One region of the Tepidibacter sp. Z1-5 genome, then DNA from elsewhere that is predicted to be linked to it. Evidence: riboswitches for the same ligand, from Rfam matches in the RefSeq annotation. Region 1 holds a riboswitch; the other holds the start of a gene.

Evidence for each region. Region 1 has a riboswitch for cobalamin ahead of WJW32_RS13755 (cobyrinate a,c-diamide synthase). Riboswitches for the same ligand answer to the same signal wherever they lie in the genome.
Region 2: it holds a riboswitch for cobalamin, as region 1 does, so the genes downstream of both, WJW32_RS11195 (MgtC/SapB family protein) here and WJW32_RS13755 (cobyrinate a,c-diamide synthase) in region 1, are expected to answer to the same signal.

The regions. Positions count from the first base shown of each region.
Region 1 covers NZ_JBBMMD010000079.1:5,986-12,358, reverse strand. Annotated here, with positions in the region: gene cbiB (adenosylcobinamide-phosphate synthase CbiB) at 1-719, opposite strand, end outside; gene WJW32_RS13755 (cobyrinate a,c-diamide synthase) at 716-2,074, opposite strand; cobalamin riboswitch at 2,175-2,369, opposite strand; gene WJW32_RS13750 (DUF1638 domain-containing protein) at 2,401-3,135, opposite strand; gene WJW32_RS13745 (ASKHA domain-containing protein) at 3,748-5,484, opposite strand; gene WJW32_RS13740 (phosphotransferase enzyme family protein) at 5,740-6,373, shown strand, end outside.
Region 2 covers NZ_JBBMMD010000046.1:29,583-35,955, reverse strand. Annotated here, with positions in the region: gene WJW32_RS11205 (mechanosensitive ion channel family protein) at 157-990, shown strand; gene WJW32_RS11200 (DUF342 domain-containing protein) at 1,070-2,650, opposite strand; cobalamin riboswitch at 2,831-3,014, shown strand; gene WJW32_RS11195 (MgtC/SapB family protein) at 3,145-3,852, shown strand; gene WJW32_RS11190 (DegV family protein) at 3,939-4,778, shown strand; gene pepF (oligoendopeptidase F) at 4,797-6,373, shown strand, end outside.

The DNA.
Region 1 (6,373 bases):
TTTCTATCTCTTATAAATACTTTAATGCTCTTTTTAAAACTAAATCCTAAAAATAAAGATGCTACAGCCATTATGCAAGCTGTTATTCTAGCTGGTATAAAATTGAATAAATCATCTATCTTAGCAGATGCAAACCCTAAATTCATATACTTATCATTTTTATAACCAACCATAGAGTCCAAAGTATTTACAGCCTTATACATCATTCCAAGTGGTGCACCTCCTATGAATATATACATCATAGGTGCTATTATTCCATCTACAGTATTTTCTGCAACAGTTTCAACAGTAGCTCTTATAATTTCTTGTTTTGATAAATCCTGAGTATCCCTTCCAACTATAAAGGATAACTGTTTTCTAGCCTTTACTATATCTTCTTCCTTCAATACATTGTAAATTTTAACCGCTTCATCTTTTAAACATTTTGTAGCAAATATAGTGTATATAACAAACGAATTTACAGCCAAGTATAAATAATAATTTACATTCTGAGATAATTTTATAATTAAATCCGTTGCAAAATAAGTTGTAAATACTACTATAAAATTTAAAAAAAATCCTCCTATTTTAAGACTTTTTTCAGTCTTAAATATCCTTCTTATAATTTTTTCTACATAATTTATAAATTTACCTATGTATATAACGGGATGAGGTAGACTATAAGGATCTCCAAATAAAATGTCTAGCACATATCCAGTGTAAATTGATACTATATTCATTTGTTTTCTACCACCTTATTTAAGAAGTTAATAGGAATATTTAAATTAGAATAAAAATGAGTATGTAGATAAGTTGCAAGAGTATTCTTCTTTTGGTAACCGCCCATCCACTCTTTTATTATTTTAGAATCTCTCTCTTTTTTCACCTCATAAGCACATTTCTCATCCGTTATAAACTCTGAATGATGAAATTCATGTCCCCAAACTATATCTTCTTTTTTAGAGATAGTAGTATTTATTAAAGCAGTTCCTTTTGCATAACCAAACCTTCTAAGAGATTTTGTCATCTCACTCCTACCTTTTAATATCCCAACCATTTCGTATTCTTTATTATCTTTATCAACTATACTATCACCTAAATACATAAGTCCTCCACATTCTGCGTATATAGGCTTATTGTTTTCATGGTATCTTCTTATATCTTCTCTTATAGACTTGTTTTCCTCTAATTCTTTTGCAAATATTTCTGGGAATCCTCCACCTATGTATATACCATCACATTCAGGTAGATGCTTATCATTTAACGGGCTAAATGTCTTTATAATAACTCCCATATCCTTTAGCATGTCTATATTGTCCCAGTAATAAAAATTAAATGCCTTATCATATGGTATAGCTATTGTTACATTTTCAAACTTAGGTAAATCAGGTTTAAAGCTTGATAATACCTCTTCTGATTTTGATATTTGTATCAATCTATCAATATCTATATGTTCTTCTATTATCTGTGCTAATTTGACAAATTTTTGTTCTAATTTATCCATTTCAATTGTGGGTACAAGTCCTAGATGTCTGGAGGGAAGGGAAAATTCTATATTTCTTGGAAGATATCCAAGAACTTCAACGTCTGTATACGTTTCAATAGATTGCTTGACTATATCAAAATGACTTTTAGATGCTATATTATTTATTATTACTCCTCTTAGATTAACGTCTTTATCTAAATTTTTATATCCTAAAACCATAGCTGCAGCAGACGTAGCCATACTCTTCCCGTCTATAACTAATATAACAGGAGCTTTAAGTATTTTCGAAGTATATGAGCTTGTACAAGAATTTATATCTATTCCAAATCCATCATAAAGTCCCATAACTCCTTCTACTACAGAAATATCTGCATCCTTAGAATTTTTTAGATATAAATACTTTATTTTCTCATCATCTAGCATAAAAGAATCTAAATTTCTAGAGTTCCTCTTAGTTATATAAGTATGGTACGAAGTATCTATATAATCAGGACCTACCTTATAAGGCTGAACTTTGAGATTTCTATTTTTCAAAGCTGCCATTATCCCCATTGAAACAGTAGTTTTCCCAACTCCACTACTCGTTCCTGCGATTAATATCTTATTCAACCTATTCACCCCTTTGTAAAAAAAAACCTAACCTGTTAGTTAAGGCTAGGTTTTTATATTTATAACTCAAAATATATTAGCACCCTTCCCTCCGAAGGCTTCCCATTTAATTAATTGAAAAGGTATCCTGACTTAGATTCATCCTACTCCCTTACCTTCCTACAAAAAATCGAAGTGGTATAATTTTAGGTTTCGTCTTTCATTACAGTAGCGGGGGCTGTAGAGGATTCTAACCTCTTTCCCTTTTACCAATTAATTCTCATATTCTACTTTTTTTCATAATATCATATAGGATATTATTATTCAATATTTCCAAAGCTTTCCCCTTAACTTTGTACGTATTCAAAGTCGACGATATTGTCGTCTCCAGTTGAATATATTCTACTATTTTTTTCAACTACCAAAAAGTCATCTTCATTCCAATACCCATTTATTAAATTCTCTACCATGTAACTATTTCCCTTTATTTCTTCAAAATTCCATTGTCTTTTTTTAGATATATTCATAACCTCATGAGAATAATCTTCTTTTACCAATTTATTAGTTACATATACAGCCTTATTGTATCTTTTTATCCATTCATTAGCTATTTGTGAAAGATATTTCGCTCCTTTTTCCCCATATTTTTGCTCATAGTACTCATAGCTTTCTCCAAGCCCTATACTTTTTAAATCCTGCATTTCTTGATTCATTCCATTCTTTTCTATCCAAGATGATATATAGTACATAGAATTTGGACTTTCTTCAAAATATTCTTTGTATTTTCTCTTAGAACCTATAAAAAGAGTTATACAATCGTGTACCTTAGGTACTACTATTTTTATATCATTAGTTTGTATACCATTAAGTGCATTTCCACAGAGTCCAAATCCCATTAATATGTAATCGTATTTAGACGAATCTACACTATCAATCTTCTTTTGTATACTCTCCTTCATCTTTTTAGGATACAAATGGTTGTATGAATCCATAAGCTCTATATCAACTATATTGTCACTAAGTGAACTATAATAATAAAAATCCCTAGATAAAACATCGCATATAAGCGCTTTACATCTCATATTCTTTTCCCCCCGATTATAATTTAAAGATTTTCACTCTATGATTTATCTTATTTTATGTGGGTTATCAGAAATATGGCTACAAAAATACCGCTCCTCAAACGATATATTTGAAGATAACTAACCCTCTGTCTTATAAACAATCTTAAAATTTATAAACTCGCTACGCTCAAACACATAAATTTCTTAACAGCTTATTTAACGACAAAGGCTAAGTTATCTTAGTCAAAATATCTAAAAGTAGTAGCTAACATTTTCATAGCCATATTTTTACTCTTCATTCTTATCATTAAATAATACCTTACCTCCAAGTAATATCTTTAAAAGATCTTTTTTCTTAAATCTATCAAAAATACGAAGAACTTCATCTGAAAATCATGATTATTAAAATGTTAGCTACTTTTGATTAACGTTTTTATATGAAATTTAGATTATAACGTTTAAATATACGTTAAGAAACTTCTTTTGTCTGACCATAAGGGAGTTTAAGAAGTTTTAGTATATTTAATAAGTTATAATCTTTAATTTTATCAAAACGTTAATTAAGCAGCGTTATTTTAATGATTATGATTTTTTGCTTAACCTCCAAATCTTAGTTATTTGAACTCCTATTTAAAGATATATATTCTTTAAAAATTCCTCTTGAAAATTTTCATATTTAGCTATATCTACATGTTCTGTATTTTTCATATAATAACTTATATCTTCTTCTAACTTATCATTACAAAGAAATTTTTTAGCTCCTTCTCCTGCTGCATTTCCAATTGATATTATATTGTCAGAATCTATGTCTGGAATAAGCCCAATTCCTTTTGCACTTTCTTTATTTATAAAGTTCCCGAATGCTCCAGCTAAATATATATAATCTAAATTCTCTATACTTATCTTTTGTTTTTTCATCAGTATATTTATTCCACTTCTTATAGCTGATTTTGCAAGTTGTAATTGTCTTATATCATCTTGAGTTATGGATATATTCTCAGTTATTTTAAATTCATACTTTTTATCTTTTTTTACTACTCTTTTACTCAATTTAATATTTTTTATTTTTTCTGGATTGTTTATTTTCCCTGTTTTATTTATTATTCCTGATTTTTTCATTTCACTTACCATATCTACTAATGCCGAACCACATATTCCTCTTGGCTTTTTATTATTTATAGTTTCATATTCTATATCTTCTTTTATCTTAAACTTATTTATAGCCCCATCAAATGCCTGCATACCGAATTTTATGTTTGCACCTTCAAAAGCAGGACCAGCCGCTGTTGAACATGCTAGAAGAGATTCTTTAGTAGATAAAACTATTTCTCCATTCGTTCCAAGATCTATCAATAATATGTTTTTATCGTTGTTTATCAAATCAGATTCTATCATAGCACCTACAGTGTCTGATCCTAAAAAACCTGCTATATTAGGTAAAAATATTACAACAGCATTTTTATTCATATTATCAAATACTATGTTAAAAGCTCTATCGTATAACATTTCTCTATTGACAGGTATAAAGGGAATCTTTGATAAAGTATATAAATTCAATCCCCAAAATATGTGTGACATAGCCGTATTTCCTACTATTACACATTTATATACATTTTCTTTATCTATGTTATGCTTATTTAAAATAAGTCCTATATTATCATCTATTTCTTTTATAATTTTTTGTCTTAATACATCCATTCCTTTTTTATTTTCTATCGTATAGTTAATTCTAGATATAACATCTGCACCATACAATGACTGAGGATTCTGAAACGATTTAACACTTATTTGTTCTCCTGTATTTAAATTGAGTAAATATACTGCAACAGTTGTTGTACCTATGTCTATTGCAATTCCATATTTATTATTAGAATTATTATCTTTTTTTATATCTATAATTTTATCTTTGTATAATATTAAATTAATACCGTCGCTATAGTTTGTATTAGATATTTTTCTCATCATTTCAATATCTATAGATACATCCCCCAATTGTTTTTTTATTATATCTATTATACTCCTCCCATTTTCAATATCTGTTTTTATGTATCTTTGTTGTATCAAGCTTTCGGTATCATACTTTATTTTTTTAAAATCACTCTTACATTCATTTATGTCATATTCTATCTCAACTTCTCCACCTTCAATCATGTAAGTCTTACATGCAAGTCTTATTCCCTCTTCTATTTCATTTTTACTCAAATGCTTAAGTTCTTCTTTAGTTATATTACTTGTACTATTTTTTATTTTAACCTTGCATTTACCACAAATTCCTTTACCCGAACACGGTGCATAAAACGATATATTATTTTCTTTTAATCCCTGTAGTATATTCTGTCCTTTTTTTATATATACAGTTTTTTTCAAATAGCATCGCCCCTAACTTTACTTTGCAATATGTATATTAATGAATTTTGGTATATATTACATTTTCGTGAAATTCAGAAAATAATACAAGCTAAATGTACTATTTCAGATACATCTAGAATATATTGAATAAATATATAAAATCCAAAAAGTCCTAAAAGACTTTTCTACTGCTACTCATACATTAAGTTCCTATCATTTTCTCAAATAGCAAACTTCAATTTACAATCAAATAATTTAAGGGGGAAGAATTATATGAATACTAGTAAAATGTTGTATTTTGGGGATCTTGGCATAGACAAAAAAGCTGAGCTTTTCAATTGTTCTTCAGAGTTAAAAAATATAGCAGATAATTTTCATGATGCTATGGATAAAGCGTTGGTTAGAAGTCAAATTGTAGACCTTGTTGAAAATCATTACGATATAGGTAAGGTTTTAGATGTTTATGAAGTATTCGGTGGATACATAAACAGAAGCTTTGCAATTTATACTGAAAAAGATGGGCAAAAATACGAATACTTTATTAGAAGATATAAGAATGGTATAACTGAAACTGAAATAAAGTTTGAACATTCTCTTATAAAATTCTCAATTGATAATGGTCTCGATATTGCGGCTAATTTAATTCCATCTATTAACAGCACTACTTTTGTTAAAAAAGAAAGAAATTCAGGAGTTATTCAGTACTTCGCTATATACGACTATTTAGATGGAGAAGATAAGTATTCCTGGGATAATCCTAACTGTAATGATGAAGAATATGCATCTTTAGCATCAATTTTAGCACGTTTTCATAATGCTTCTAAGAATTTCAATCCTAAAGGACTCGAAAGAGCCGAGCCTAAAATAATGGATTTCTTACCTACTTTACCAGAAAAATTTAAAGATT
Region 2 (6,373 bases), on a different contig from region 1:
TGAGGAAATTATATTCATATCTAAATTGTGAATAAGTATAATTTTCGTTATGAATTAAAAAAAAGACTTTTTTATTTGTAGAGAACGTATACAGATCATTATATGTGGAGATAATTTAAATATTAATCAACAGATATAAGGGTTAAGGAGAATGGTATGATAAGGTTTATAAATTCTATATTGATAATAGTATTGAGTTGTTTATTTGTAAGAACTATAAAGTATATAACTAAAAAAGTATTTGATATAACTAAAATTGATGTTCAAAGAGAAAATACATTGAGAAGTATAATAGTATCTATATCTTATTATTTATCATTTTTTGTAGCTTGTGTATTGGTATTAAAAGAATTTGGTATAATTGATTTGAATCAGTCAACTATACTAACTGGAGCAGGTATATTTGGGGTCATAGCAGGATTTGCATCTCAAAATCTTATAAAGGATGTACTCAATGGTTTTTTTATATTATTTGAGAAACAGATCAAGGTAGGAGATTATATTTATATAAATGAAAGTTTTAGAGGAACAGTAGAGGAAATAGGCCTTAGAAGCACTAGTATAAGAGATTGGAATTTGAGAAGAATAAGTCTTCCAAATGGTGAGATAAAATCTATTATGAATTATAGTAGAAAAAAAATGAGGGTAATAGTTCATGTTAGAGTTTCTTATGAATGTGACCCTGATTTTATTATGCAAACATTAGGTGAAGTGTGTGAAGCGTTAAATGAAAAATACAAAGAATTTCTAATTAAGAATATAATGAATGAACCATCAAGACCGTTCTCTGTATATGGGGTAACTGATATAGAATCTAGCAGCGTAGGAGCTAAGTACACTATTACAGGTGTTGTAGCTTCTTTTAAATACTTTTCTATAGCTAAGAATGCTAGGCTAATGATTCTGGTTAAATTTAAAGAAAAGGGAATTAAAATAGCTTATCCTAAGAGGGTTAATATTGATGCGGATGAATATGAAAGTTATATATAGGTATAAAAAATTCAGATGGAGGTTTGTTCCATCTGAATTTTTTTTACATATCGAGAAATGCAATAGCGTGAAGTGAATTTTATTCTGAATGAAGGTTGTTATCTTTTGCATAAAAAGTTCCAGAAGTTTTTTTTGTTATTATCTTTTGAAGATTTTTTATTTCCAAGAAAGTTTGAGGGAAAGCATTGTTTAATATAGATATCTCGCCTTCACCCTTTGAATGTAGATAGTCCGAAAGATATTTTCGATTTTGCTCTAATTCTGATAATTCTGCTGTGAGTTTTTCATGTATATTGTGGTAGTATTCGTATTCGTGAGTTTTTATTAATTCAGCAAAGTTTTTAACTGTGCTTTCGAAAACTTCCATTTCTTTTTTATTTTTTTCTAGTTCTAATAAGCAATGTTTATATTTTATCAAAAGTTCATCTAAATCTTTTTTTACTTTTTTTCTATCAAAGCCTTTTACGTTTATTATTGTCTTTCTTTCTGAAGCGTTTCCGATTGCACCTGTTACTACTTTTGCGTATGCGCTAATTTTTCCTCCTATTATCCTACCTTTTTCAGGATTCAAAAGAATGCTTTTAGATTCGAGAATACTATCTAAGGAATAAAATCCTATATTTATAGTATCTTCAGCTATTATGGTACATGAATTAGAATATTTAACAAAAACACTTTTTTTAGAATGAATCAGAGTTTTTCCTTTTCCGCAAACTCCACCCTTTATATATATATATCCATTTGTAGATACTATTTTTTCAGCAGACCCTATTCCCATTATGCTGTTTATAGAAATATCTTCTGTTGCTATAACTTTAAAATCATCACAAACAGTTCCTTTAATGGTAACTGAGCCATCGAAAAATATATTACCTGTTTCATAGCCAACATCTCCGTTTATAACGAGGTGTTTTATAATAGATACTTTTCCGTGGTTGTGAGAAAGTGCACCGTTTGTCAATGCTCTTAATACTATTTTGTTATCTTCTTCAAATTCTGCAACTGTTTTTCTATCGAAATTTAACATTTTATCTTTTCCAGGTTTGGATGGTATTACAATTCCTTTTACATTTAAACCATCAACACCTTGAGTTGGAAGTATCTTTTCTCCTAAATAGTCGTTTTTATTTATTTCGTATATTAGATTCATTTCGTAATAATTAGTTGAACCATCTTCACGTATATTAGGTTTTTTATCTGGTAAATCTAGATATTTTATTATAGCATCTTGTCCGTTTTTAGGTGGTGTTGCTTTGGCTATTAATATGTTTTCTTGTGTTTTTATATCTTCATCAAGTAAAGTATAAATTACTCCGTGTACTATGTTATTTGATTTCAGCTCAGATAATATAGAATCAATTATTTGTTGTCTATTATTTTTAAGCTCATCTTTTGGAATATTTAACTTAAAATATGCTTCGGTGTTATCTGAGGATATACTCAATTCTACTTTTGGTTTTAATACGCCTATTTCTACATTGTTGTCTGAAATATTTTCTAAAGCATTTTTAAGGTTTAAAAAATACTTTATACTGATTTGTGGGTGTGAGGTTGATAAAGCTGAAAAGTTTGAAATATCAAACCCTTCTTTCTTTGTTTTTATATAAAGCTTTTCTTTGTCTTCAAATATATCAAAAAATTCATTTTGTATTATGTACATAAGTCACCTCGTATCAATTTGGGCATATATAGTATATCGGATAATAAAACTTATATATTTAGTAAAATATTTTGTTTTATATATTAAATATATCATTTTTTGAAAGTAATAAAAATAAAAACAAAAAACCTTTACATATATTGTAAAGTATGAAATTATATGTTATCATAATAATAAGAAAACTTAATAGAATGTGCAGGTCCTTATTATGAGGATAACAGGGAAGCGCGGTTAGAATCCGTCACAGCCCCCGCTACTGTAATTGATGATGAAACCTATAAAACCACTGCTTATTATTTTGCGGGAAGGGTAGGGAGTAAGATGAATCATGAGTCAGGAGACCTACCTGTATAGAGTTTTCAGCCTTCGGAGGGAAGGGTCAGGAAAAAAGAAATTATTCCTGTCCTAGTACGTCGCTTAGGCAGGTTTTTTATATATTTTTCTTTCCCTAAATATTTTTTTCGCCCCAGGCCCTCAAGAGGCCTGTTTTTTTTTTGATATATATAGATTTAAATGGTAATATAAATAAAAAAAGAGGTGATTTGATGACACATAAAGAAATGATATTTAGATTATTATTTGCTCTTTTTATAGGGGGCGTAGTAGGTTTTGAAAGAGAAAAATCTAATCAATGGGCGGGGTTTAGAACTCATATATTGGTTTCAATTGGTTCCTGTGTTGTTGCCGTTACATCTTTGATGTTGTTTAAAGAATATATACAATATGTAAATCTGGATCCGGCTAGGATGCCGGCTCAAGTTTTATCTGGGATTGGTTTTTTAGGAGCAGGAGCAATACTTAAAACCAAAGATAGTATAAGAGGACTTACTACTGCGGCTGGGATTTGGGTGACTGCTTGTATAGGAATCGCTATTGGGTTTGGATATTATTATTTAGCATTTGTATCTTGTTTTTTGCTTATTATGACATTGTATACTTTGAAATTTATAGATAAGAGAATAATGCTTAGTAAAACTAGTACATTGTATATTAATACAAGAAATATTTCAAATATAACATCGAAGGTTATAGATATAATAGAAAGTAACAAAATTTTTATAAAGAATATAGATATAACTCATGATGAGTATAAGTGTTGGGATATGAAAATGGTTGTGGTATATAATAGTAAGATAGAATTTAAAGATATTGTAAAGAGCATTTTGGATTTGGATGATGTTATAAAAATTGAATATGAATAGAGAATATCTATTTACAAAAATCCACAAAAAAAATACAATTAGATTAATTCTACAATTAAATAAATGTATGAAGGATGTGTTTTGTTTTGAATAATATAAAAATAATAACTGATAGTTCGTGCGATTTGCCTGAATATATAATTGATCGCTATAATATATGTGTTATACCGTTGAATGTTTTATTTGACGAAGGTTCTTATTTAGATGGTGTGAATATAACTAAAAAAGAATTTTATGAAAAAATGAAAAATAGTCCTAATCTTCCCAAAACATCTAGTCCATCTCCAGATAGATTTGTAAAAGAGTTTAATTGTGAACAGGATAATGTTATTGTTATATCTCTATCTTCTGGATTATCTAGTACGTATAATAATGCTTTGATAGGTAAAAATATGTACTTAGAAGGAGGAAATGAGAAGAGAATAGAGATAATAGATTCTAAAAATGGATCTATGGGAACTGGATTATTGGTTCTGGCTGCTTCTAGGATGATTGAAAAAGGGAAAAGTATAGACTACATAGTAGATAAAATAAGTAAAGATGTAAAAAAAATTTCGACTTATGTTGTACTTGAGACGATAGAAAATGCAGCTAAGGCTGGTAGGATAAGTTCTTTTAAAGAAAAAATAGTTCAAGTCTTAAATTTAAAAATAACTGTAAAGGTTGAAGATGGTCTTGTGAAAATATTTAGTAAAGCTAGAGGAGATAAGAAAAGTTTAAATAAATTAATGGATTTTATAGAAAACGAAGGAATTAATGCTTCTGAAAAAATATTGGCAATATGTCACTCGAATGCACTGGATAAAGCTTTGAAATTTAAAGAAATGGTTAATAATAAGTATAAATTTAAAGAAATAATAATATCTGAAATAGGAGCAACTATAGGTTCTTATTCATCTGAAGGAGCTTTGTTGATTAGTTTTTAGTGAGAGAAGGAGGAATATATATTGGAAAATAGAAATGAGATTAAAGATGAATTTAAATGGGATTTAGAAAGTATATATAAAAATGAAGATGAACTTAATGATGATTTTGAAAAAATCAAAAAATTCTTAGAAGATATAAAAAAGTATAAAGGTATTTTAAGTGAATCTGAAGATAACTTATATCAAGTTTTGAATTTGTATGAACAAATATCTAGATTGGCTGAAAACACATATGTATATTCTCATATGAAGCAACATGAGGATACAAGAAATACAAAGCAACAATCTCTATCTGGAAAATCAGATATGTTATCAACTCAAATAGGAACTGTTACGTCGTTTATGATTCCTGAGATAATAAGTATAGACGAAGACAAGATGAATCATTATTTGAATAATGATAAATTGAAGCCGTATAAAAAACTTATAGATCAGATTTTAAGAAAAAAACCTTATACATTATCCTCAAAAGAAGAACAAATTTTAGCTATGAGTTCTGATGTTGCAAATGTTGCAGAGAATGCATTTGATATGTTATCTTTTGCAGATATTAAGTTTCCTGAGATAGAAGATGAAAAGGGTGAGAAAGTTAGGCTTACTCATGGTAATTTTTCTAAGTTTCTACAAAGTAAAAATAGAGAAGTTAGAAAAAATGCATTTGTAAATATGTATGATACTTATAGTAAGTATAAAAATACATTTGCATCCATGTTAGAAGGAAGTGTTAAAAGAGAGATTTTTTATGCAAAAGCAAGAAATTATGAATCTGCTATACAAGCATCTTTATTTGAAGATGATATAAAGTTAAGTGTGTATGATAATTTAATAACTGTTATAACTAAAAACTTGGACATTTTGCAAAAATATTTAAAGTTAAAAAAAGAATTTTTGAGGTTAGATGAAATACATATGTATGATATGTATACTCCTTTGGTTGAAAAGTTAGATATAAAAATACCTTATGAACAAGCTAAAGAAATAATACTTAAAGCTTTAAAACCATTAGGGGATGAATATCTAAAGTTGATACAAAAGGCTTTTGATGAAAGATGGATAGATGTTTATGAAAATGAAGGTAAAAAAGGAGGGGCTTATTCTTGGGGAAGTTATGATTCTCATCCATTTATACTTCTTAATTATAAAGATGATTTAAATTCTTTATTTACTTTGGTTCACGAGCTTGGGCATTCTGTGCATAGTTATTATTCAAGAAAAAATCAACCTTATCTATATTCTCATTATAAGATATTTGTGGCTGAGGTAGCATCTACTTTAAATGAACAGTTACTTATGGATTATATGCTTAAAAATAGTAAGAGCGATGACGAGAGAGTATATATATTAAACTATTATCTAGAACAGTTTAGAACTACTGTATATAGACAAACTATGTTTGCTGAGTTTGAAAAAATTATACATGAAAAATCTGAAAATCAAGAAGCTCTGACTAATGAAGAATTTTGTAATATATATTATGATTTAAATGTTAAATACTATGGAAAAGATGTATATGTTGATGATGAAATTGGTATGGAGTGGGCTAGAGTACCTCATTTTTATTCTAATTTTTATGTATATAAGTATGCAACAGGATT